3 regions of the Micromonospora sp. NBC_01405 genome follow, and region 1 is predicted to be linked to each of the others. Evidence: riboswitches for the same ligand, from Rfam matches in the RefSeq annotation. Region 1 holds a riboswitch; each other region holds the start of a gene.

Region 1 (7,292 bases):
CGGTCGAAGAAGTGCGGGTAGCGCATCGGACGGAGGGTGAGGTCCATCCCCGGGTCGAGCAGCATGTGTGTGGTCCTCGGGTCGGTGGCGGTGGCGTCGGTCGGGGCGGTCACTGGCAGGCCTCGCACGACTCGGGGTTCTCCAGGGAGCAGGCCACCGCCTCGTCGACGGTCACCGCCGGCGCGACGACACCAACCGGACCGACGACACCAACCGGGCCTACGGCGCTGACCGGGCCGACGGGTGCGACCGTGGCCTGCTGGATCCGGGTGGCGGGGCGGGACCGCAGGTAGTAGGTGCTCTTCAGCCCCGCCTTCCAGGCGTACAGGTACATCGAGGAGAGCTTGCCGATCGTCGGAGCGGCGAGGAACAGGTTCAGCGACTGTGACTGGTCGATGAACGGGGCGCGGGCGGCGGCCAGGTCGATCAGCGCCCGCTGCGGCAACTCCCAGGCCGTACGGAACAGCTGCCGGACCTCCGCCGGCAGTTCCGTGATGCCCTGCACCGATCCCTCGGCGCGCTTGATCGCCGAGCGGACCTGGTCGGTCCACAGGCCGCGGGCCTTCAGTTCGCGTACGAGAGCGGTGTTGACCTGGAGGAACTCCCCGGACAGGGTCTCGCGCTTGAACAGGTTGGACACCTGCGGCTCGATGCACTCGTAGCAGCCGGCGATGGAGGCGATGGTGGCGGTCGGGGCGATCGCCACCAGCAGCGAGTTGCGCAGGCCGTGCGCGGCGACGCGCTCCCGCAGCGCCCCCCAGCGCTGCGCCTGGCTGCCCGTGACGCCCCACAGGTCCGGCTGGAGCTGGCCGCGTGCCGCCCGGGTCTCGGCGAAGGCCGGGTGGGCTCCGAGGCGTTCCGCCAGGTCGGCGGAGGTCTCCAGGGCGGTCAGGTACAGCTCCTCGCTGATCCGGGTGGACAGCTCCCGGGCTTCCGGGGAGTCGAACGGCAGCCGCAGGGCGAAGAACACGTCCTGCAGGCCCATCAGGCCGAGGCCGACCGGTCGCCAGCGGGGGTTGCTCGCCGCGGCCTGCGGGGTCGGGTAGTAGTTGATGTCGATGACCCGGTCGAGGAACGTCACGGCGGTGCGGACGGTGGCGCGCAGCCGTTCCCAGTCGATGCCGCCGTCGGCGAGGTGGGCGGCGAGGTTGACCGAGCCGAGGTTGCACACGGCGGTCTCGGCGTCGCTGGACACCTCGACGATCTCGGTACACAGGTTGGACAGGTGCACCACGTTGCCGGGCTCGGCGGTCTGGTTGCACAACCGGTTCGCGGCGTCCTTGAACGTCATCCACCCGTTGCCGGTCTGCGCGAGGGTCCGCATCATCCGCCCGTACAGCTCCCGCGCCGGCACCTGCCGCACGTACCGGCCCTGCGCCTCGGCCGCCCGGTACGCCGCGTCGAACTCGTCCCCCCACAGGTCCGGCAGCTCCGGCACCACGTCCGGGTCGAACAGCGACCACATCCCGTCGGCCTCCACCCGGCGCATGAACTCGTCCGGGACCCAGTTGGCCAGGTTCAGGTTGTGGGTGCGCCGGGCGTCCTCACCGGTGTTGTCCCGCAGTTGCAGGAACTCCTCGATGTCCGGATGCCACGGCTCCAGGTAGACGCAGGCCGCGCCCTTACGCCGGCCGCCCTGGTTGACCGCCGCCACCGAGGCGTCCAGCGTCCGCAGCCACGGCACGATCCCGTTGGACTGCCCGTTGGTGCCCCGGATCAGCGCGCCCCGCGACCGGACCCGGGAGAACGCGATGCCGATGCCGCCGGCGAACTTCGACAGGTTCGCCACCTGCGCGTACCGCTGGTAGATCGAGTCCAGTTCGTCGCGCGGGGAGTCGACCAGGTAGCAGGAGGACATCTGGGTGTGCCGGGTGCCGGAGTTGAACAACGTCGGCGAACTCGGCAGGTACGCCAGGCTCGACATCAACCGGTAGAACTCGATCACCTCGTCCGGGGCGTGGGACAGGCCGCAGGCCACCCGCAGCAACCAGTACTGCGGGGTCTCCACCACCAGCCGGCTCGTCGGGTGGCGCAGCAGGTACCGGTCGTGGACCGTGCGCAGCCCGAAGTACTCGAACCGCAGGTCACCGTGGGGGTCGACGGCGTCATCGAGCTGGGTGGCGTTGGCGGCGACGAACGCGGCGGTGCCGTCGCCGATGAGGCCCTCGACGTGGCCCCGTCGGATCGCCTCGCTGAACGACCCGATGCCCTGCCTGCGGACCTCCTTGTCGATGTAGCCACCCAGCAGGCGGGCGGCCAGCCGCGAGTACTGCGGCTCCTCACCGATCATCTCGGCCGCGGTCTGGATGGACAGCCGGTCCAGCTCGGCGGTCGTCGCGCCGTCGTACAGGCCGCTGATCGTCCGCGTCGCCACCCGCAACGGGTCGACGTCGGCGAGGCCGACCGTCCACCGCTCGACCGCTCCGACGATCCTGTTGACATCGACCGGTTCGGTGCCGCCGTCGCGCTTACGGACGCGCATCTGCGTCCGCCGCGGGCCCGGTAGGGCTGCCTCGTCGGCCACCATGCCATCGGCCGGGACAACCTCGGTGACTGCCACCACTCACTCCTCGCGGGCTCGAGACCTGATGGCCTTCGGGCGCGTGGAGACAGACACCGGCGGACGTCACGCCGGCGGGGCGCGGGTCAGGTGGCGTCGGCCGTCCCACGCGGCCTCGGACCGCCGCCCACCCCGGTATGGGTGCGCGGCGCGCTGGCAGGTCTTCGGACTCGCGGGCGTGACCGGGCTCGCCGGTCTTCTACTGGCCGTCGCTTCCCAGGCCGCTGGCGGCCCAGTGCTGATGACGGCGGTCGTTCCCACTCACCGCTGCGGGGCAGTCCCGGATTTCCACCGGGTTCCCTCTTGCCTCGACCGCCCCGGATGAGCGGCCGAACCAGCTACGGTCGACACCATATATAGGGACTACGGCGTTGTCACACCCCACATGTCGAGTCCGGGCGTGTCGGCTGCCACGGCGGTGAAGCCTCGTCGATTCCTTCACAGAGCGACCGAGCCGATTGGTGGGGCGGGTCTGGATCCAAGGACGGCGGACCCGGCCGGTAGGACCGGAACAGATGTCGACCGGTCGGGTTTCCGACGGGCGTCCGTACACAAGGGATGGCGACCTCCTACGGTGACTTCCGGCACGCCAGGGATGGACGTTGCCGGGAATCGACCCGGCGACGCGATTCAGGCGTTTTACAGGGGGTTGTCTCGATGCACGTTCGGAGCCGCGCCATCGCGGGTCTGGTCGCCGGGGCTGTGTTGTTGACAGGCCAACCGGCGGCTGCGGGCACTGTGCAGGACAGTGCCGCCGACGAGGTCGCGAGCACCAGCGCTCGCGCCGCTACAAGAACGATCGGCGGCGATGCGACCCGCACGGCCGTCCGCACGGCTGCGGCACTGTCGGTGCCGGGACACACCGGGCTGGTTCCCAGCACGCCGCGCAATGACGTACCGAGGATCACCGACGGCGAGATCACCGACATCGAGGTGATCGGCAACCGGGTCTTCATCGCCGGCTCCTTCACCGCGATCGCCAACGTCGGCGGGACGCCGGTGGCGCAGCCGTCGCTGGCTTCTTACAACATCGACACAGGCCTGATCGACACCGGCTTCCAGCCGACGTTCGACGGATCCGTCGAGGCCGTCGAGGCCTCGCCGGACGGCTCGTCGCTCTATGTCGCCGGCTCGTTCAACACGGTCGGTGGCCTGACGAAGCGCAAGATCGTACGGCTCGACCCGGTCACCGGCGCTCCGATCGCGGCGTTCACCGCGCAGGGGAACGGGCGCGCGACCGCTCTGGCCGTGAGCAGCACCGCGGTGTACGTGGGCGGCCAGTTCACGAAGGTGAACAGCGTGAACCGCACCGGGCTGGTCGCGCTCAACCCGACGACGGGGGCGGTCGACAGCGGATTCAACCTGCCCCTGTCCGGCGGCATCGGCGTCGGCGGCATGCTCACCGTGCAGCAGCTCAAGCTGACGCACAACGGCAGCAAACTGCTGGTCATCCACACCGGTCGTCAGATCGCCGGCCAGGACCGCTACGGCGTCGGTCTCGTCGACACCGCCACCAAGGCCCTCCTGCCGTGGCGCACCCGCCTGTGGGAGGACAACCTCTCCTTCGTCGGCGGCATCCAGCGGGTCTTCGCCGGTGACGTCGCGCCGGACGACTCCTACTTCGTCGTCACCAGCGGTTCGGGAGGCGACCGCCCGCCGATCAACGACACGGCGATCGCGTTCCCGGTGACCGGCGCCGACCACGTCGAGCCGACCTGGGTGTCGCGTCACTTCGACAGCATCTACTCGGTCGCCATCACCGAGACGGCCGTGTACGTCGGCGGCCACTTCAGTTGGCAGGAATCGCCGACCTCCAACGTCCCGTGGCCCGGCCTGGACAACGTCGGGTACGGCACGGGCCAGGGCCTGAGCGGCTACGGTCTCGGCGACCAGGTGGTCCGCCGTGACCACCTCGGCGCGCTCGACCCGGCCACGGGCACGGCGATCGAGTGGAACCCGGGTTCCAGCTCGTACGAAGGGGAGAAGGCGATGCTGGCCACCCCGCGCGGCCTCTTCGTCGGTGGCGACGGCAACACCAAGGGCGGCCTGCCGGTGGGGCGGGTCGGGTTCTTCGACCTCACCCAGGCACCGGCGCCCTCGCCGGTCGACACGACGATCGTCACGCCCATCGAGGGGGCGGTCAAGCAGGCCAACGCGCCGTTCGCGCTCGGCGGGCAGGCGACCTCTCCGGCCGGCGTCACCAAGGTCGGTATCGAGATCCAGAACCGGGGTTCCAAGAAGTACCTGCAGGACGACCTCACGACGTGGGGCGCCGCCAACAGCATCAACGCGACGGTCGCAGCGGTGAACACCGCCTCGACCTCGTGGTCCCTCACCGTGTCGCTCCCCGTCGGCGAATACCAGGTCCAGGCGAAGACGTTCGGTAACAACGGCCAGAGCGATGCCTCGAAGGCCGTCAAGAAGATCGAGACCTTCAGCTTCGACGACCTGCCGCCGACCACGAAGATCACCTCGCCGCCCGCCGGCCTGGTCGCCGCCCAGAGCTTCGTCGCGACCGGCACCGCCAGCGACGACAAGGGCGTCAGCGCGATGACGTACTCGTTCCGCAGGTCGGACAACCAGTACCTCCAGGACGACGGGACGGCCGCACCGGTCTACAACACCTTCCGGGGCGAGCCGGACGTCATCGGCGCGTTGTCGACCACCTGGCAGGTCGAGGTGGCCCTCCCCACCGAGGGCGAGTGGAAGATGACGGCCACCGCCATCGACAACGCCGGTCAGGGTGACCTGCGCGGCGACACCCGGGACTGGATCATCTCGGCGACCGGCGTCGCGCCGTCGGTGGCCGTCAGCACCCCCACGCCGATGACGCCGCCCACCGCCGCCGCGCCGGTCACCGTCGCGCCGGGCGGCTCGATCACGTTCTCGGGGACCGCCAGCGACGACGGCACCCTGAAGTCGGTCGAGATCTACCTGCGCAACAACACCACGCGCGAGGCGCTGGCGGCCGACGGCACGTGGGGCGCCGACTCGATCGCGGCGTACCACCGGGTCTCACCGATCAACCTGAACGCCCCGTCGTACAACTGGTCCTACACCACCGTGCCGCTCACGCCCGGCGTGTACGACTTCCGGGTGCGGGCCACCGACAACCTGGGCCTGAGCACGGCGACCGCCAACCTGGGCCGGCTCACCGTCACCGCCCAGGTGCCCGGTGACGCCTTCCCGAACGGCCTGTTGAACTTCACCGGCGTCGACCAGAACGTCGACCAGTTGCACCTCAACCTGGCCGGCACCGCGACGGACAACATTGGCGTGCAGAGCGTGCGGGTGGCGCTGCGCGACCTCGACACCGGCCGGTACGTGCAGCCGAACGGCACCATGGCGGCGAGCTTCGCCACGGTGAACGCCACCCTCGCCTCGCCCGGCGCGACGAGCACCACATTCGCCCTGTCGATCGACCTGCCGACCAAGGGTGAGTACAGCGTCGAGGCGTGGGCCGTCGACACGGCGGGCCAGCAGGACGGTTCGACTTCCGGCGCCACCGCTCGGTACCTCGTGTATCCGGGCGATCTCGACCCACGGCTGGAGCCGAGCCTCACCCCGCAGAACGGCGAGGTCTACACGGACTCGAGGATCGTGGTCACCGGACGTGCCGTGGACGATGTCGGGATGCTTCGGGTGGACGTCCAGATCGTCAACGGCGCCGGCCAGGGGATGAACGCCTCCGGCGTGTTCAGCACGCCGTCCGTCCCGGGCAACTTCCCGTGGATCTCGGTCTTCCTCACCAGCCCGGGTTCCCCGGGGTCGAACTTCGCGTACACGTCACCGGTGGTCCCCGCGGGTGCCTACACCGTCTCGGTCAGGGGAACCGACAACTACGGTCAGCTGCAACAGCCGCCGAAGACCGTCTCCGTGACCGTCAGCTGAGTCGATCGGCCGCGGACCGATCCGCTTCGGGGGGCGCGCCTGCCCCCAGCAGATCGGTCCGCGGCCCCGCGAGGCGGCCCGGATCTCGTTGATCGGGAGTGCGAGCCCTCGTACGGCCTCCTGATACCTCCGGGAACAGTTATTGGCACCCCATGCCAAAAAGAGCCCCGTCGATTGGTTGGCGCATTCAGTCAATCGCCGTCGAGGCAATCGCGCAGTACGATCCCGAAAACCGACCAGACCATTCCATCGGCGTCACGAGCGCGATGGAACGGCCGGAGCAGAGGGATGGCGCAGAGATGAGACTCCGCCACAGGGCGATCTTCACCCACAGCCGTCGACCCGGGCTGGCCGTCATGGCCGTCCTCGCCACCACGACCCTGGCCGCCACCATGCTCGCCGGTCCGGCGTCCTCGGCAGCCGCTGCCGAGCCGACGCCAGGTGCGATCGGCGAGATCCTGGGCGCCGGCAGCGCGACGGCGGTTCCCGGCAGCTACATCGTGACGCTCAAGGAGAGCGCGGTCGGCGGCCGGTCCACGGCGTCCAGCGTGGTCAGCAGCCTCGCCGGCCGCTACGGCGTGCACCCGGACCAGGTCTGGGGCGACGCCCTGAACGGCTTCTCGATGCGGGCGTCGGAGGCGGTCGCCCGCCGGCTGGCCGCCGACCCGACGGTCGCCCAGGTGGAGCAGGACCGGTTGACCACGTTGGCCACCACGCAACTGAACGCGCCATGGAACCTGGACCGGATCGACGCACCGCTGGGGCTCAGCGGCACCTACAGTTTCGTCAGTCAGGGCACCGGAGTCAGGGCGTACATCGTCGACTCCGGGATCTACATCGG
Region 2 (7,292 bases), 3.1 Mb from region 1:
CGACCTGCTGGGCAACGACGACCCTGACCCCGGACCGGACGGGCCCGACGACGGCCCCGGTGGTCCCGGCGGCGGGCCGCCGGACGACGCCCCGCAGGACGGCCGGTCCCGGGACGTCCACGACTCCCACGCCGCAGGATCGCCCGCGCCGGACAACGCGCCGCAGCCTGCCGTTGCCGGATCGGTCGCGTCCGCCGGCGAGCCGGCACGCGCCCGCCTGCTCGTCGTACGGGGCACCGGCGAAGGCCAGGCCGGCCGCCGGTCCCGGGCACGCACACCTCAGGGCCGGGTCGTCGGGCAGCAGCGCGGATCGTCCGTCGCCAGGCGCCTGCACCTGCCGGGCACCATCACCGAGGCGGCACCGCACCAGCGTTCCCGTGGCGGCTTGGTCGATAGCCGCGGTCTCGTCTTCGCCCCGGGCGACCTGCGCCGCGCAGAAACCGTCGGGCGGGAGTCGAACCTCGTCCTGCTGTGCGTCGACGCGTCCGGCTCGATGGCCGCGCGACGTCGCATGGAGCAGGTCAAGACCGCCGTGCTCTCGCTGCTGCTGGACGCCTACCGCCGCCGGGACAAGGTCGCGCTGGTGACGTTCCGCCAGCGCACCGCCGACGTCGCCCTGCCGCCGACCGGGTCCATCGATGTCGCCTCCCGACGCCTGGCCGACCTGCCGGCCGGCGGGCGTACGCCGCTCGCCGAGGGCCTGGAGCGCTCTGCGGAGGTGCTGCGCCGCGAGGCGCTGCGCGACCCGTCCCGCCGGCCGCTGCTGGTCGTGGTGACCGACGGCCGTGCGACCTTCGGGCCGGACGCGCTCGGTCGTGCCCACCGCGCGGCGACGCACCTGGCCGCCACCGGCGTGCAGAGCGTCGTGGTCGACTGCGAGACCGGACGCTTCCGGCTCGGCCTTGCCGCGCAGCTGGCCGCAACCCTGCAGGCCGAGCACGTGCCGCTCGGTGAGGTGACCGCCGAGGGGCTCACCGGCGTCGTCCACACGGCGACCGCGCCGCGCGAGGGGGTGGCCTGATGCCGCAGGGCAAGCCGCTGGTCGTCCCGGACGACGGCATCACCACCCGTGCACGGCGCAACCGCCCGCTGCTGATGGTCCACACCGGCAACGGCAAGGGCAAGTCGACCGCTGCCTTCGGCCTGGCGATACGCGCCTGGAACCAAGGTTGGGACATCGGGGTCTTCCAGTTCGTCAAGTCGGCCAAGTGGCGCATCGGTGAGCAGACGGTGCTCGAACGGCTCGCCCGCCTGCACGAGGAGACCGGCGAGGGCGGGCCCGTCGAGTGGCACAAGATGGGCTCGGGGTGGTCCTGGAGCCGCAAGGGCGGCACCGACGCAGACCATGCCGCTGACGCCGCCGAGGGCTGGGCGGAGGTGAAGCGGCGCATCCAGGCCGAGCGGCACCAGCTGTACGTCCTGGACGAGTTCACCTACCCGATGCAGTGGGGCTGGGTCGACGTCGACGACGTTGTGGAGACACTCGCCAACCGTCCTGGCCGCCAGCACGTCGTCGTCACCGGACGCCGCGCCGACCCCCGCCTCGTCGCGGCAGCCGACCTGGTGACCGAGATGCTGCACGTCAAGCACCCGATGGACGTCGGCCAGAAGGGTCAGCGAGGCATCGAGTGGTGAGGCTGCCACGTGTGCTGCTCGCGGCACCGGCCTCCGGCCACGGCAAGACCACGGTCGCGACCGGGCTCATGGCCGCGTTGGCCGCCCGCGGGCATGCCGTCTCGGGGCACAAGGTCGGGCCCGACTACATCGACCCCGGCTACCACGCGCTGGCCACCGGGCGTCCGGGCCGCAACCTCGACCCGCACCTGACCGACCCCTCGCTCGTGGTCCCGCTGCTGCTTCACGGCGCCCAGGACGCGGACGTCGCGGTCGTCGAGGGGGTCATGGGTCTGTTCGACGGCCGCATCGGCGGCGACGGGTTCGCCTCCACCGCCCACGTCGCGACGCTCACCCGGACACCGGTCGTCCTGGTCGTGGACGTCTCGCACGCCTCGCGCAGCGTGGGGGCGGTCGTGCACGGGATGGCGACGTTCCAGCCCGGCATCACGATCGCGGGTGTCGTGCTCAACAAAGCCGGCTCCCCCCGCCACGCTGCCGAGGCGGCACGCGCGGTGGAGTCCGTCGGCGTCCCCGTGCTGGGGATCCTGCAGCGCGACGATGGTGTCAGCGCGCCTTCGCGCCATCTCGGGCTCGTCCCCGCGGCCGAGCGCGACGAAGCCGCCGCCTCGCTGGACAGGCTGGCCGAGCAGGTCGCCCGCCACGTCGACCTCGACGCCGTGCTGGAGGTGGCGCACACCGCGCCCGACCTCGACTCCGAGCCGTGGGACCCGGCCGCGCACGTCCGACACTCCGGCACCGGGTCCCCGATCATCGCGGTCGCGGCCGGGCGTGCGTTCACCTTCCGGTACGCCGAGACGACCGAGCTGCTGCAGGCAGCGGGGTGCACCGTCGTGCCGTTCGACCCGGCCCGGGACGAGCGGCTGCCCGCCGGGACGCGCGGCCTGTATCTCGGCGGAGGTTTCCCCGAGATGCACGCGGCCGCGCTGAGCACCAACACGGCCCTGCGCGACGAGCTGCGTCAGGCTGTCCTCGACGGCGTCCCGACGGTGGCCGAGTGCGCCGGACTGCTGTACCTGTGCCGCTCCGTCGACGGGCACCCCATGGTCGGGGCGCTCGACGCCGACGCGGTCATGACGCCCCGGCTCACCCTCGCGTACCGCCGGGCCGAACTCGGCTCGGACCAGCTCCTCGGCGCACGCGGGACCGGTGCCACGGCGCACGAATTCCACCGCACCACGGTCACTCCCGTGCACGGCGAGCGTCCCGCGTGGACGTTGGAGGGCGGCGACGTCGGGTTCGCGGGCCTGACGCTCAGCGCGTCCTATCTGCACGTGCACTGGGCCGGGCACCCGCGCCTGGCCCAGTCGTTCGCGGACGCGGTGCACCGGGCGGACGCAATCGCGGCACCTGGTGTGCCACGAACGCACGCCGTCGCCGTGCCGCCGGGTCCCGAACCGCCCGTGGCCCCGCTGCGCCACCACGGCGACCTGGAGCTGTCCGCCGGCCTGCTGGACCTGGCGGTCGACGTCAGCCGGCTGCCCCGCCCGGAGTGGCTCGAGCGGGCGTTGCGCGACGCAATCGGGACCTCCGACACCTACCCCGAAGCCACCGCGGCTCACGTCGCTGTGGCGCGTCGCCACGGTCGTGACGAGTCCGAGGTGCTCGTCACGGCCGGCACCGCCGAGGCGTTCTTCCTGCTCGCCCGAGCACGTCCTTGGCGACGCCCGGTCGTCGTGCACCCCCAGTTCACCGAGCCCGACGTCGCGCTACGCGCCGCGGGCCACACCGTCACCCATGTCCTGTGCCGGACCGAGGACGACTTCGCCCTCGACCCCGGTGCCGTCCCTGACGACGCGGACCTCGTCGTGGTGGGCAACCCCGCCGACCCGACCGGGCGCCTGCACGCCGCCGCGACCCTGCGCACCCTGTGCCGCCCCGGGCGCATTGTCGTCGTGGACGAGACGTTCATGGGCTTCGTGCCGGGCGAGCCGCAGACGCTCACCTCGCACCGGCTACCCGGGCTGGTCGTGGTGCGAAGCCTGACCGAGCTGTGGTCGATTCCCGGCATCCGCGCCGGGTACGTCGTGGGCGACGCCGCCGTGGTCGCCGACCTCCGAACCCAGCAACCGCCCTGGTCGGTCGGCACCCCGGCGCTGCATGCCGTCGTCGCGACCACCGGGCCGCAGGCCGAGGCCGAGGCGGGGCGCCGGGCCGCGCTGTGCGTGCGGCAGCGGCGCACGCTCGTGGACGGGCTGAGCGAGCTCGGCCTCACGGTCGCGGAGTCCAACGCCCCGTTCGTCCTCGCCCGTCTGGGCTCCGGGGCGCACGCGCGCCTCAAAGAGGCAGGCGTGGCCGTGCGCCGGACCGACACCTTCCCCGGTCTCGACGGCTCGTGGGCGCGCATCGCCGTCTGCGAGCCGGCCGCCACCCGCCATCTGCTCACCACGTTGGGACTCACCGTCACATGGAGCTGAACGTCACCGGTCGCAGCGTGCTCGTCCTAGACGGGGGCCCGCGCGCCATTGCCACGGTCGCTGCGCTGCTGCGTGAGGGTGCAGCTGTCACTGTCGCAGCGCCGACCGTGTGCGCCGCGCTGGAGGACCTCGCCCTCCGTCGGCGCCTGACCTGGGTCACGGCACCCGTGGACGAGGGCTGCTTCGATGTCGTGCTGCGGGCCGTCGCGCCCCTGACGGCTGACGCACCCGACCGGACGGGCCGGGCCGGTCATGTCACGCTGGTCGGCGCCGGCCCCGGGGACCCCGGTCTGGTCACCGTCGCCGGACGTGCGGCCATCGAACAGGCCGACGTGATCATCGCCGACCGGCTGGCGCCGTGGGAGGCGCTGGCGTGGGCCCGCCCGGAGGCCGAGGTCGTCGACGTCGCGAAGATCCCCTACGGGCGAAGCACCAGCCAGGAGGAGATCAACCGTCTCCTCGTAGAGCACGCACGCGCTGGGCGTCACGTAGTGCGGCTCAAGGGCGGCGACTCCTACGTGTTCGGCCGCGGCTTCGAGGAGGTTGCCGCGTGCGCCGACGCCGGGGTCGCCACCACCGTGGTGCCCGGCGTGACGTCCAGCGTCGCGGGCCCCGAGCTCGCCGGCATTCCGGTCACCCACCGTGGACTCGTCCAGGGCTTCACCGTCGTCTCCGGCCACGTACCGCCGGGCCACCCCGATTCGTCGATCGACTACCCGGCCCTCGCACGATCCGGCACCACGATCGTGGTGCTCATGGGTGTGCGTACCCTTCCTGCCATCGTCGAAGCGCTCATCGCCGCCGATCTGGACGAGGGCACGCCGTGCGCGGTCGTGGCGGATGCCAGCCTGGCCAGCCAGCAGGTCGTCCGCAGCACCCTCGCCCACCTCGTCGCCGACACCGCCGCGGCCGGCATCGGCGCCCCTGCCGTCGCGGTCATCGGTCACGTGGCCGCGCTCGATCCGCGTCCTGCGTGGGCGGTCATGACAGCCGCCACACCGTTTCCCCGCCCGATACCTGCTATGGTCGTCCCACCTTGCTGAAGGAAGCCGGTGTGATCCCGGCGCAGTCGCGCTACTGTGACGCCGCTTGCGGCGAAGCCAGACCCTCCAGCCAGGTGAACATTCATCGATGGGACGCAGATTTCCCAAGGAGTGTCATGTCTCAGGCAACCACGGCCGCTCCGGCCGCTGTTCCCACCATTCCCGTTCGCGAGCTCGCCCCCTGGGCGCTGTTCTTCGCGCTGCTCACCGCCGTCGTCCTGTTCTTCGTGGGCGCCGAGCAGGGAGCGTTCTCCGTCTTCGAGGGCACCGTCGTGCACGAGTTGGTTCACGACGCACGGCACGTCTTGGGCTACCCCTGCCACTGACGCTCGCGCGTCTGGCGTCCGGTCGGCCGGATTCTTCTTCCTCTCGCTCCCGGTCCTGCCGGCGGCTTGTGCTGCCCGCGGCCGGCTCTCGAACGGACCCTTGATGGCCCCTCGTACCTTTCTCGTGCACGGCCTGCTGGCCGGCCTGATCGCCGGCTTCGCGGCCTTCCTCGTCGCCTACGTCGTCGCTGAGCCCCAGGTCGACACCGCCATCGCTCTGGAGGAGGCGGGCTCGGCCGAAGACGGGCACCCGCACGACGACGCGACCGCCGAGCAATCCCACAGCCACGGTGAGGAGGCCGAGGTCTCCCGCGAGACGCAGTCGACCTGGGGCCTGGCAACCGGCACCATCCTGATGGGCGCCGTCCTCGGCGGCGCCACGGCGCTCGCTGCCGCGTTCGCCGTCGGGCGCCTGGGCACGCTCTCAGCACGAGCCTCCACCGCGGTGGTGGCCGGCGTCGGCTTCGTCGCCACGGCGCTGGTGCCGTTCTTCAAGTACCCCGCCACGCCGCCGGCGGTGGGCTCGGGCGACACGATCGGCGAGCGGACCGCCCTGTACTTCGGCTTCTGGGCGCTGAGCCTCGTCGCGGCGATCGGCGCCGTGCTCCTGGCCCGGCGGGTCCTGCCCCGGCTGGGCGCGTACGCCGCGGTGCTGGTCGGTGCCGCCGCATACCTGGTCGTGGTCGTGGTCGCCGGCGCCGTCCTGCCGACGGTCAACGAGGTCGGCAACTTCCCGGCCGACACGCTCTGGTACTTCCGCCGCTCGTCGATCATGACCCTGGCCGCGACGTGGGCCGTCCTCGGCCTCGTGCTGACCGGCCTGGTCGGACGTGACGCGGACCGAGCCGCCGAGCGGCTGCGCCGCCAGGAACTGGCCGCCACGCTCTGAGCCGCCCCGGACCGCCGCCGCGCGGCTGCGGTCAGCGTGCCGGCAGCGCTTGCACCCAGGCCAGCGCGGCGTCGACGTCACGGACGACCCGCACACCGCCCGGCGGTCCGGCTCGGCGGACGACGACCACCGGCATCGCCCGCTCGGCGGCGACCTCGAGCTTCGCGACGGTGTGGTCTCCGCCGGAGTCCTTCGTCACCAGGACGTCCGCGTCTGCCATCACCTGCCGCTCGTGTTCGATCGTGTACGGTCCACGGCTGCGCAGCAGCATCCAGGAGGCCGGAAGGCGGATGTCCGGCTCGTCCACCACGCGCACGAGGCACTCGTGGCGGCGCAGCGGCTCGACGAAGCGTCCGAGCGACTGCCGCCCGACGGTGAGGAACGGCCGTTTTCCCAGCCCTGCCGCCACTCGGGCGGCCTCGTCGTGGTCGCCGACCCAGTGCCAGCCGAACGCCTCAGGCCGTCCAGCCCAGCCGGGCCGCTCCAGGCGGAGCAGCGGAACGCCGACCGCCGGGCACGCCGCAGCCGCGTTGGCGCTGATCCTTTCCGCGAACGGGTGTGTCGCGTCGACGACAGCACCCACCCCGGCCCCTTCCAGGTACGTCGTCAGCCCCTCGATCCCACCGAAGCCACCGACACGCACCTGTCCGACCGGCAGCCGCGGACGCGCGACACGTCCCGCAAGCGAGGTCACGACTTCGGCACCGTCCTCGACGAGCGCGGCCGCCAGCGCGCGGGCCTCCCCCGTCCCGCCGAGCACGAGGACCCTCACGCGTGAGGTCCGATCGCAGGGATGGCGGGAACGCCATGCCCGGCCAGGCCCAGCAACGCGTCGACATCGAGATGCTTCTTGCCTACGTCAGAAGTCGTGCCCGCCACCATGAACCGGGCGGTACGGCGAGCCTGTGCGTCCACCGCTCCAGTATCGCTTCCCGTCTGCCCATCGGACCGGCGGGCTCTCTCCGAGCCGTCCCTCGTTGCC
Region 3 (7,292 bases), 3.1 Mb from region 1:
CGGACGAAGTTGAGCTCGTCGGGCTCGTCCAGCCCGGCGACGATCTGCACGGCGTCGTCGAGGATCTCGATGACGTGCGGGAAGGCGTCGCGGAAGAAGCCCGAGATGCGGACGGTCACGTCGATGCGCGGACGGCCCAGCTCGTCGAGGTCGATCACCTTCAGGCCGTTGACGCGTCGCGAGGCCGGATCCCAGGTCGGGCGCACGCCCAGCAGCGCGAGCACCTCGGCGACGTCGTCACCGGACGTGCGCATGGCGGACGTCCCCCACACGGACAGGCCGACCGAGCGCGGGTGTTCGCCGGTCTCGGCGAGGTGCCGGGCGACGAGCGACTCGGCCATCGCCTGTCCCGTCTCCCACGCGAGGCGCGACGGGACGGCACGCGGGTCGACGGTGTAGAAGTTGCGACCGGTCGGCAGGACGTTGACCAGTCCGCGCAGCGGGGAGCCGGACGGCCCGGCCTCGACGAAACCGCCGGCGAGCGCGTGCAGGACGTTGGTCAGTTCGTCGGTGGTGGCGGCCAGGCGCGGGACGACCTGCTCGGCGGCGAACCGCAGGACGTCGCGCACGACCGGGTCGTCGTGCAGCGTGTCGATCGCGTCGACGGCCCAGCCGGTCTTCTCCATCGCCTCGACCAGGGCACGGGCCTGCCCCTCCACGGCGTCGACCGCGGGGAGAGGGGCGTCCTCCGCGAGCCCCAGGGCGGCGCGCAGGCCGGGCAGAGCGCGGTTCTGGCCGCCCCACACCTGCGTGGCGCGGAGCACGGCGAGTACGAGGTTGACCCGCGCCTCCCCCGTCGGCGCCTGGCCCAGCACGTGCAGCCCGTCGCGGATCTGGACGTCCTTGATCTCGCACAGCCAGCCGTCGACGTGCAGAAGGAAGTCGTCGAACTCCTCGTCGTCGGGTCGCTCCTCCAGCCCGAGGTCGCGGTGCATCTGCGCGGACTGCATGAGCGTCCAGATCTGCTGGCGGATCGCGGGCAGCTTCGCCGGATCCATGGCCGCGACGTTGGCGTGCTCGTCGAGCAGCTGCTCGAGCTCGGCGATGTCGCCGTAGCTCTCGGCGCGCGCCATCGGCGGTACGAGGTGATCGACGATCGTGGCGTGCGCGCGGCGCTTGGCTTGGGCGCCCTCGCCGGGATCGTTGACGAGGAACGGGTAGATCAGCGGCATGCTGCCGATGGCGGCGTCCGTGGCGCACCCGGCCGAGAGCGCGGCGTTCTTGCCCGGCAGCCACTCCATCGAGCCGTGCTTGCCCAGATGCACGACCGCGTCGGCGCCGAAGCCGAGCTCAAGCCAGCGGTACGCCGCCAGGTAGTGGTGCGACGGTGGCAGGTCGGGGTCGTGGTAGATCGCGACCGGCTTCTCACCGAAGCCGCGTGGCGGCTGGATGAGGATGACGACGTTGCCCGCGCGCAGCGTGGCCAGCACGATGTCACCGGCGTCGTCGACGAACAGTGAGCCGGGGGCCTCGCCCCAGGTCTCGGCCATGGCGTCACGAAGCTCGTCCGGCAGGTGCGCGGTCCAGCGCAGGTAGTCGTCGCGGCCGATACGCACGTGCGACTCGCTGAGCTGGGCCTGCGTGAGCCACTCCTCGTCCTGGCCACCGGCCTCGATCAGCGCATGGATGAGCGCGTTGCCGGCCGTCGTGTCGGGGTCCTCCCCCTCGACCGGCGGGAGCGGGTCGAGCCCGGGGATCTCGCCGGGCGCGCCGAGGTCGTAGCCGGCGTCGCGCATCGCGCGCAGCAGCCGGATCGCCGATACGGGCGTGTCGAGGCCGACGGCGTTGCCGATGCGGCTGTGCTTGGTCGGGTAGGCCGACAGGACAAGGGCCACCTTGCGCTCGGCCGGTGGAACGTGTCGGAGCCGCGCGTGGTTCACCGCGATGCCCGCGACGCGGTCGCACCGCTCGGCGTCGGTCTGGTAGCGCGGCAGACCGTCGGCGTCGACCTCCTTGAACGAGAACGGGACGGTGATGAGCCGGCCGTCGAACTCGGGGATGGCGATCTGGGTCGCGGAGTCGAGCGGGGTGACGCCGTCGTCGGATGCCTCCCAGTCGGCCTTGCTGGAGGTGAGCGCCAGTGCCTGCAGCACGGGGACGTCCAAGGCGCGCAGCCGCTCGACGTTCCAGGACTCGTCGTCGCCGCCGGCGCTGGCGGTGGCGGGCTTGGAGCCGCCGGCGGCGAGTACGGTGACGATGATCGCGCCGAGCGTGGCGAGCTCGGTGAACAGCTCGTCGGGCGCCGCCCGCAGCGAGGAGACGAAGATCGGCACGCCGACGGCCTTGCCGGTCGCGTCGATCGCGTCGGCGAGCTCGTGCGCGAACGCGTTGTTGCCGCTCACCTCGTGAGCCCTGTAGTACAGGACGCCGATCCGTGGCACATCGCTCCCGGCTGCCTGCCGGCCGACGCCCCACTCGGGCAGAACGGCCGGCGGCTCGAAGCCCTCGCCGGTCAGCAGCACCGTGTCGGAGAGAAAGGCGTGCAGCTGACCCAGGTTCTCCGCGCCTCCCTCGGCGAGGTAGCGGTGTGCCTCGGCGCACACGCCGATCGGCACGGTTGACAGCTCCATGAGTGCGGCGTTCGGCGTCCGCTCCCCGCCGAGGACGACCAGGGGACACCCGGCGTCGCGCACAAGGGCGGCGACGTCCCGCACGTCCTCGGGTGAGCCGAGCACGCGCAGCACGACCAGGTCCGCCTCGGCGGTCAGGGCGTCGCGGCGCTCGTCGGTCACCCGGACAGGGTTGGCCCAGGTGTAGTCCGAGCCGCTGGCACGCGCCGACAACAGGTCGGTGTCCGACGTGGACATGAGAGCGATGCGGGTCATGCTTCTCCTTCGGTGGAGATGGTCCGGGAGCCGAGGCGCAGGCCGTCGACCGGGCGACCGGCGCAGAGATGCTCGCGGACCAGCCGTGCCGCGTCGCCGGGTCGTACCGGCCCGTACCAGGCGCCGTCGGGGTGGACGACGGCCACGGGGCCGTGATTGCACGGGAACAAGCACCCGGTCTGCGCCATGAGGACGTCGGAGTCGGTGAGCCGGTGCTCGACGAGCGCGCCGACGAGCGCGCGGTAGGTCTCGTCCGCACCTCGGGCGCTGCAGCGCGGGCCACGGCACAGCAGCAGATGGTGCCGGTACGGCGGGGGCGCGTCCCAGGCCGGTGACGACAACGGCGCCTCGCGGCCGGTGATGGTCCGCTCTCCGAACCGGATGACCGGCGGGTCGATCTGCTGGCGGTGCCAGTGGCCGGCGACGCGTCCCACCCACGAGCGGGCGTAGGTCAGGTCGTCGGTGCTCACCGGCTCGAGGCGAACCTCTCGGACGCCGGCGGCGTGCACCAGGTCGAGCACGTGGGTGAGTGTCGGCTCGCCGCCCTGCAGGAATGCCAGACGGGCACCGGCGGCCTCGGCCCCCCGGCGCAGCACCGCTGATCGGGCGGCGTCCGGCAGCGCGGTCGCGACGTGGACGAGGACGCTCACGACGTCAGGAGCAGACGAGCCAGTTGGGCAGAACCTGGTGGGAGGATCCGGTCTGGTGCGAGCGAGGATGACGAGACACGACGGTCTTCCTTCGTCCGGAGGCCTGTGCGCGAGGCCTGGATGGGCAGGTGTCGCAGACGGGGTCTGCGGCCAGCAGGTCTTCGGACTTGGGATCAACCGGACGGAGCGCCTTCCCAGACCGTTGGTCCAGTGGCGTCGTGCTCCGCCCGTCACCCTCACCGCTGCGCGTCAGTCCCGGACTCTCACCGGGTTCCCTGGCTCATGGCTGAGTTTGGCTGGCATGACGAACGTAGCACCGCCGACCGGCGGCGCCCGAGACGGGCTCTGGCACGATGGCGCCGTGACCGAGAGGACCCGCCGTGACCTGTGTCCCGGTCTGCTGCGCCCCTGGATCGCCGACGACGGCGCGCTCGTCCGGGTGCGCGTCCCCGGTGGCGCCGTGACGACCGAGGCGCTCGGCGCACTCGTCCGGGTGGCGCGTGAGCACGGCGACCGCGCGGTCCACCTGACCAGCCGCGCCAACCTCCAGGTGCGCGGCATCGAGCACGACGACGGGCGCCTGCCGGACGCGGTCGTGGACGCGGTCATGGCCACCGGGCTCGTGCCGTCGGCGTCGCACGAGCGGGTGCGCAACATCTTGGCTTCACCACTCACCGGGCGCAGCGGTGGCCGCGCCGACCTGCGTCCGGTGAGCGCTGACCTCGACGCCCGGCTGTGCGCGGAGCCCCTGCTCGGCGCGCTGACCGGCCGGTTCCTGTTCGTGCTCGACGACGGCCGCGGCGACCTGGTCGAGCGCGACCTGGACCTCGGTCTCGTGGCGCTCGACACGGGCACCGCGCAGTTGCGCGCCGGGACGTCGTGGGGACCGGTCGTCCCGCTGGACGAGGCCGCTGCGGCGCTGACGAGACTCGCCGTGCGGTTCGCCGAGCTCGCCGGTAGCGAACCGAGCTCTCCCTGGCACGTCGACGAGCTGCCCGGCTCCGGCGCGGCAGTGCTGGGCGCCGCGCTCGAGCGTGCCGCGGGGACCCGGGTGAGCACGCCGCCGCCCCCGCTTGGCAGGATCGTGCAGGACGACGGCCGTGTCGCGCTGCACCTCGCGGTGCCCGACGGCCGGGTGGATGCTCGCCTCATGGACGAGGTCCGCGCCCTCGGTGCCGGCGACCTCGTCGTCACGCCACGGCGCACCCTGCTCGTCCCCGATCTGGAGAATGCATGACTCTCGCCCCACCGACGCGCCGCTACGACTACGTCACCGACGGCGCGGCGATCTACGCCGACTCGTTCGCCACCATCCGCGCCGAGGCCGACCTGTCGCGTGTCCCGGCCGACGCCGAGAGGGTCGCGGTGCGGATGATCCACGCGTGCGGGCAGACCGACCTGACGCGGGACCTGGTGATCCACCCCGGTCTCGTGGCGGCGGCCCGGGCGGCGCTCGATGCGGGGGCGCCGATCCTGACGGACGCGCACATGGTCGCCGCCGGCGTCACCCGCGCCCGGCTGCCCCGCGACAACGAGGTCCGCTGCTTCCTACGCGAGCCCGAGGTCCCGGCGCTCGCCCGCGAGTGGGGCACGACCCGGTCCGCCGTGGGGGTGTCCCTGTGGGCCGAGCACGTCGAGGGTGCCGTCGTCGCGTTCGGCAACGCCCCCACGGCCCTGTTCCACCTGCTGGAGATGCTACGTGACGGCGCACCGCGTCCGGCCGCGATCATCGGCACGCCGGTGGGTTTCATCGGTGCGGCCGAGTCCAAGCAGGCGCTCATCGACCTCGCCGCCGAGGCACCGGGGCTCGACGTGCCGTATCTCGTGGTGACCGGGCGTCGCGGCGGCTCGGCGCTGGCCGCCTCGGCGCTCAACGCCCTGGCCCAGGAGGCGGAGTGAGTGGCCGGCTGTTCGGCGTCGGGGTCGGCCCGGGGGATCCCGAGCTCGTCACGCTGAAGGCCGCCCGGCTGATCGGCGCGGCGGACGTCGTCGCCTACCACCAGGGGGTCGGCAAGCAGTCCAACGCGCGTCGCATCGCCGCCGACCTGCTCCCGGACGACGTGATCGAGGAGGCGCTCGTCTACCCGGTGACGACGCAGACCACCGACCACCCGGGCGGGTACGCCGGCGCGATGGCGGACTTCTACGCCGAGTGCGGCGAGCGGCTCCGCGCGCACCTGAGGGCGGGCCGCGACGTCGTCGTGCTGGCCGAGGGCGACCCGATGCTCTACGGCTCGTTCATGTACCTGCACGACCGGCTCGCGGGCGAGTTCGAGACGCAGGTCGTCGCAGGCGTACCCGCCTTCGCGGCCGCCACGGCCACGACCGCCCTGCCCCTGGTCCGGCAGACCGACGTGCTGACCGTGCTGCCCGGCACGCTTCCCGAGCCGGAGCTGGCCCGACGCCTCGCCGACACCGACGGCGCCGTGATCATGAAACTCGGCCGCACGTTCGCCAAGGTCCGCTCGGCGCTCGAGCAGGCCGGACGCGTCGAGGGGTCCTGGTACGTCGAGCGGGCGTCGATGGACGCCCAGCGGGTTCTCCCGGTCGCCGACGTGGACCCCGAGACGGTGCCGTACTTCTCGATCGTCCTGGTCCCCGGCGACACCCGCCCCGGTGTGGCGCGCTACGACCGCTCGGCGAGTGCGGTCACCGAGCCCGTCGCCGGTGCCGAAGTCGTCGTCGTGGGCCTCGGTCCCGGTCCCGACCAGTGGCTCTCCCCCGAGGCGTCGCAAGTGCTCGCGGAGGTCGGCCACGTCATCGGCTACGGACCGTATGTCCAGCGCGTCCCGCAGCGCCCGGGCCTGGTGCGTCACGCGTCCGGCAACACGGTTGAGGTGGACCGGGCCCGCGAGGCGCTCGAGCTGGCGCTCGCCGGTGAGCGCGTCGCGGTCGTCTCCGGCGGCGACGCGGGCATCTTCGGTATGGCGTCGGCGGTGTTCGAGGCCGCGGAGGACCCGCGCTACGCGGACGTCGCCGTGCGCGTCGTGCCCGGAATCTCTGCCGTCCAAGCGGTCGCGGCGCGCGCCGGCGCCCCCATCGGCGCTGACTTCGCGGTGATGAGCCTGTCGGACCGGCTCAAGCCCTGGGACGTCGTGGTGAAGCGGCTGCGCGCCGTCGCCGAGGCGGACCTCGTGCTCGCCCTCTACAACCCGCGCTCGCGCTCGCGCACCGAGCAGGTCGCGCAGGCCCGAGCAACGCTGCTGGAGCACAAGTCGCCCGAGACCGTCGTAGTCGTGGGTCGCGACGTCGGCCGCGCCGGGGAGAGCCTCACCGTGACGACGCTGGGCGAGCTCGACCCCGAGACCATCGACATGAGGTGCCTGCTGCTCGTCGGCGCCTCGTCAACGCGCGTCACCGCGGCCGGCCGCGTCTGGAGCCCGCGCTTTGTCGCCTAGTCAGCCGCGGGCGCGACGTTCGCGGCTGGCGGCGTACAGGAACGACTCACCGCCGCGGACGTCGGGAGCCAACGCAGGGCCGACCAGGATGACCGCGGCCTGGCGCAGGCCCGCGGCCTCGACCTGGTCGCCGATGTCGGCCAGTGTGCCGCGCAGGACGAGCTGATCCGGCTGCGTCGCCTTGGACACGACGACGACCGGGCACCCGTCGCCGTAGTGCTCGGCCAGCTCGGCGGCCAGCTCGCGGCTGCGAGTGATGGCCAGGTGCAGGGCCAGGGTCGCGCCGGTCGCGGCGAACGCGGCGAGCTGCTCCCCCGGCGGCATGACCGTGGAACGGGCCTGAGCGCGGGTGAGCACGACCGACTGGGCCAGCTCGGGGACGGTCAGCTCGGCGCCGACGATCGCCGCGGCAGCCGCGT

Evidence for each region. Region 1 has a riboswitch for cobalamin ahead of OG559_RS08685 (ribonucleoside-diphosphate reductase subunit alpha). Riboswitches for the same ligand answer to the same signal wherever they lie in the genome.
Region 2: it holds a riboswitch for cobalamin, as region 1 does, so the genes downstream of both, OG559_RS22980 (CbtB-domain containing protein) here and OG559_RS08685 (ribonucleoside-diphosphate reductase subunit alpha) in region 1, are expected to answer to the same signal.
Region 3: it holds a riboswitch for cobalamin, as region 1 does, so the genes downstream of both, OG559_RS23035 ((2Fe-2S) ferredoxin domain-containing protein) here and OG559_RS08685 (ribonucleoside-diphosphate reductase subunit alpha) in region 1, are expected to answer to the same signal.

What each region holds. Positions count from the first base shown of each region.
Region 1 covers NZ_CP109532.1:2,199,611-2,206,902, forward strand. Annotated here, with positions in the region: gene OG559_RS08680 (ribonucleotide-diphosphate reductase subunit beta) at 1-65, opposite strand, end outside; gene OG559_RS08685 (ribonucleoside-diphosphate reductase subunit alpha) at 110-2,527, opposite strand; cobalamin riboswitch at 2,698-2,914, opposite strand; gene OG559_RS08690 (hypothetical protein) at 3,218-6,451, shown strand; gene OG559_RS08695 (S8 family peptidase) at 6,751-7,292, shown strand, end outside.
Region 2 covers NZ_CP109532.1:5,282,995-5,290,286, reverse strand. Annotated here, with positions in the region: gene OG559_RS23005 (VWA domain-containing protein) at 1-1,021, shown strand, start outside; gene cobO (cob(I)yrinic acid a,c-diamide adenosyltransferase) at 1,021-1,635, shown strand; partial or broken gene OG559_RS22995 (cobyrinate a,c-diamide synthase) at 1,629-2,966, shown strand; gene cobC (Rv2231c family pyridoxal phosphate-dependent protein CobC) at 2,958-4,052, shown strand; gene cobA (uroporphyrinogen-III C-methyltransferase) at 4,043-5,095, shown strand; adenosylcobalamin (AdoCbl) riboswitch at 5,085-5,172, shown strand; gene OG559_RS22980 (CbtB-domain containing protein) at 5,212-5,421, shown strand; gene OG559_RS22975 (CbtA family protein) at 5,525-6,310, shown strand; gene OG559_RS22970 (cobalt-precorrin-6A reductase) at 6,342-7,070, opposite strand; gene OG559_RS22965 (hypothetical protein) at 7,079-7,225, opposite strand.
Region 3 covers NZ_CP109532.1:5,293,075-5,300,366, reverse strand. Annotated here, with positions in the region: gene cobN (cobaltochelatase subunit CobN) at 1-2,825, opposite strand, end outside; gene OG559_RS23035 ((2Fe-2S) ferredoxin domain-containing protein) at 2,822-3,475, opposite strand; cobalamin riboswitch at 3,610-3,791, opposite strand; gene OG559_RS23030 (sulfite reductase subunit beta) at 3,837-4,712, shown strand; gene OG559_RS23025 (precorrin-8X methylmutase) at 4,709-5,374, shown strand; gene OG559_RS23020 (precorrin-2 C(20)-methyltransferase) at 5,371-6,873, shown strand; gene cobM (precorrin-4 C(11)-methyltransferase) at 6,874-7,292, opposite strand, start outside.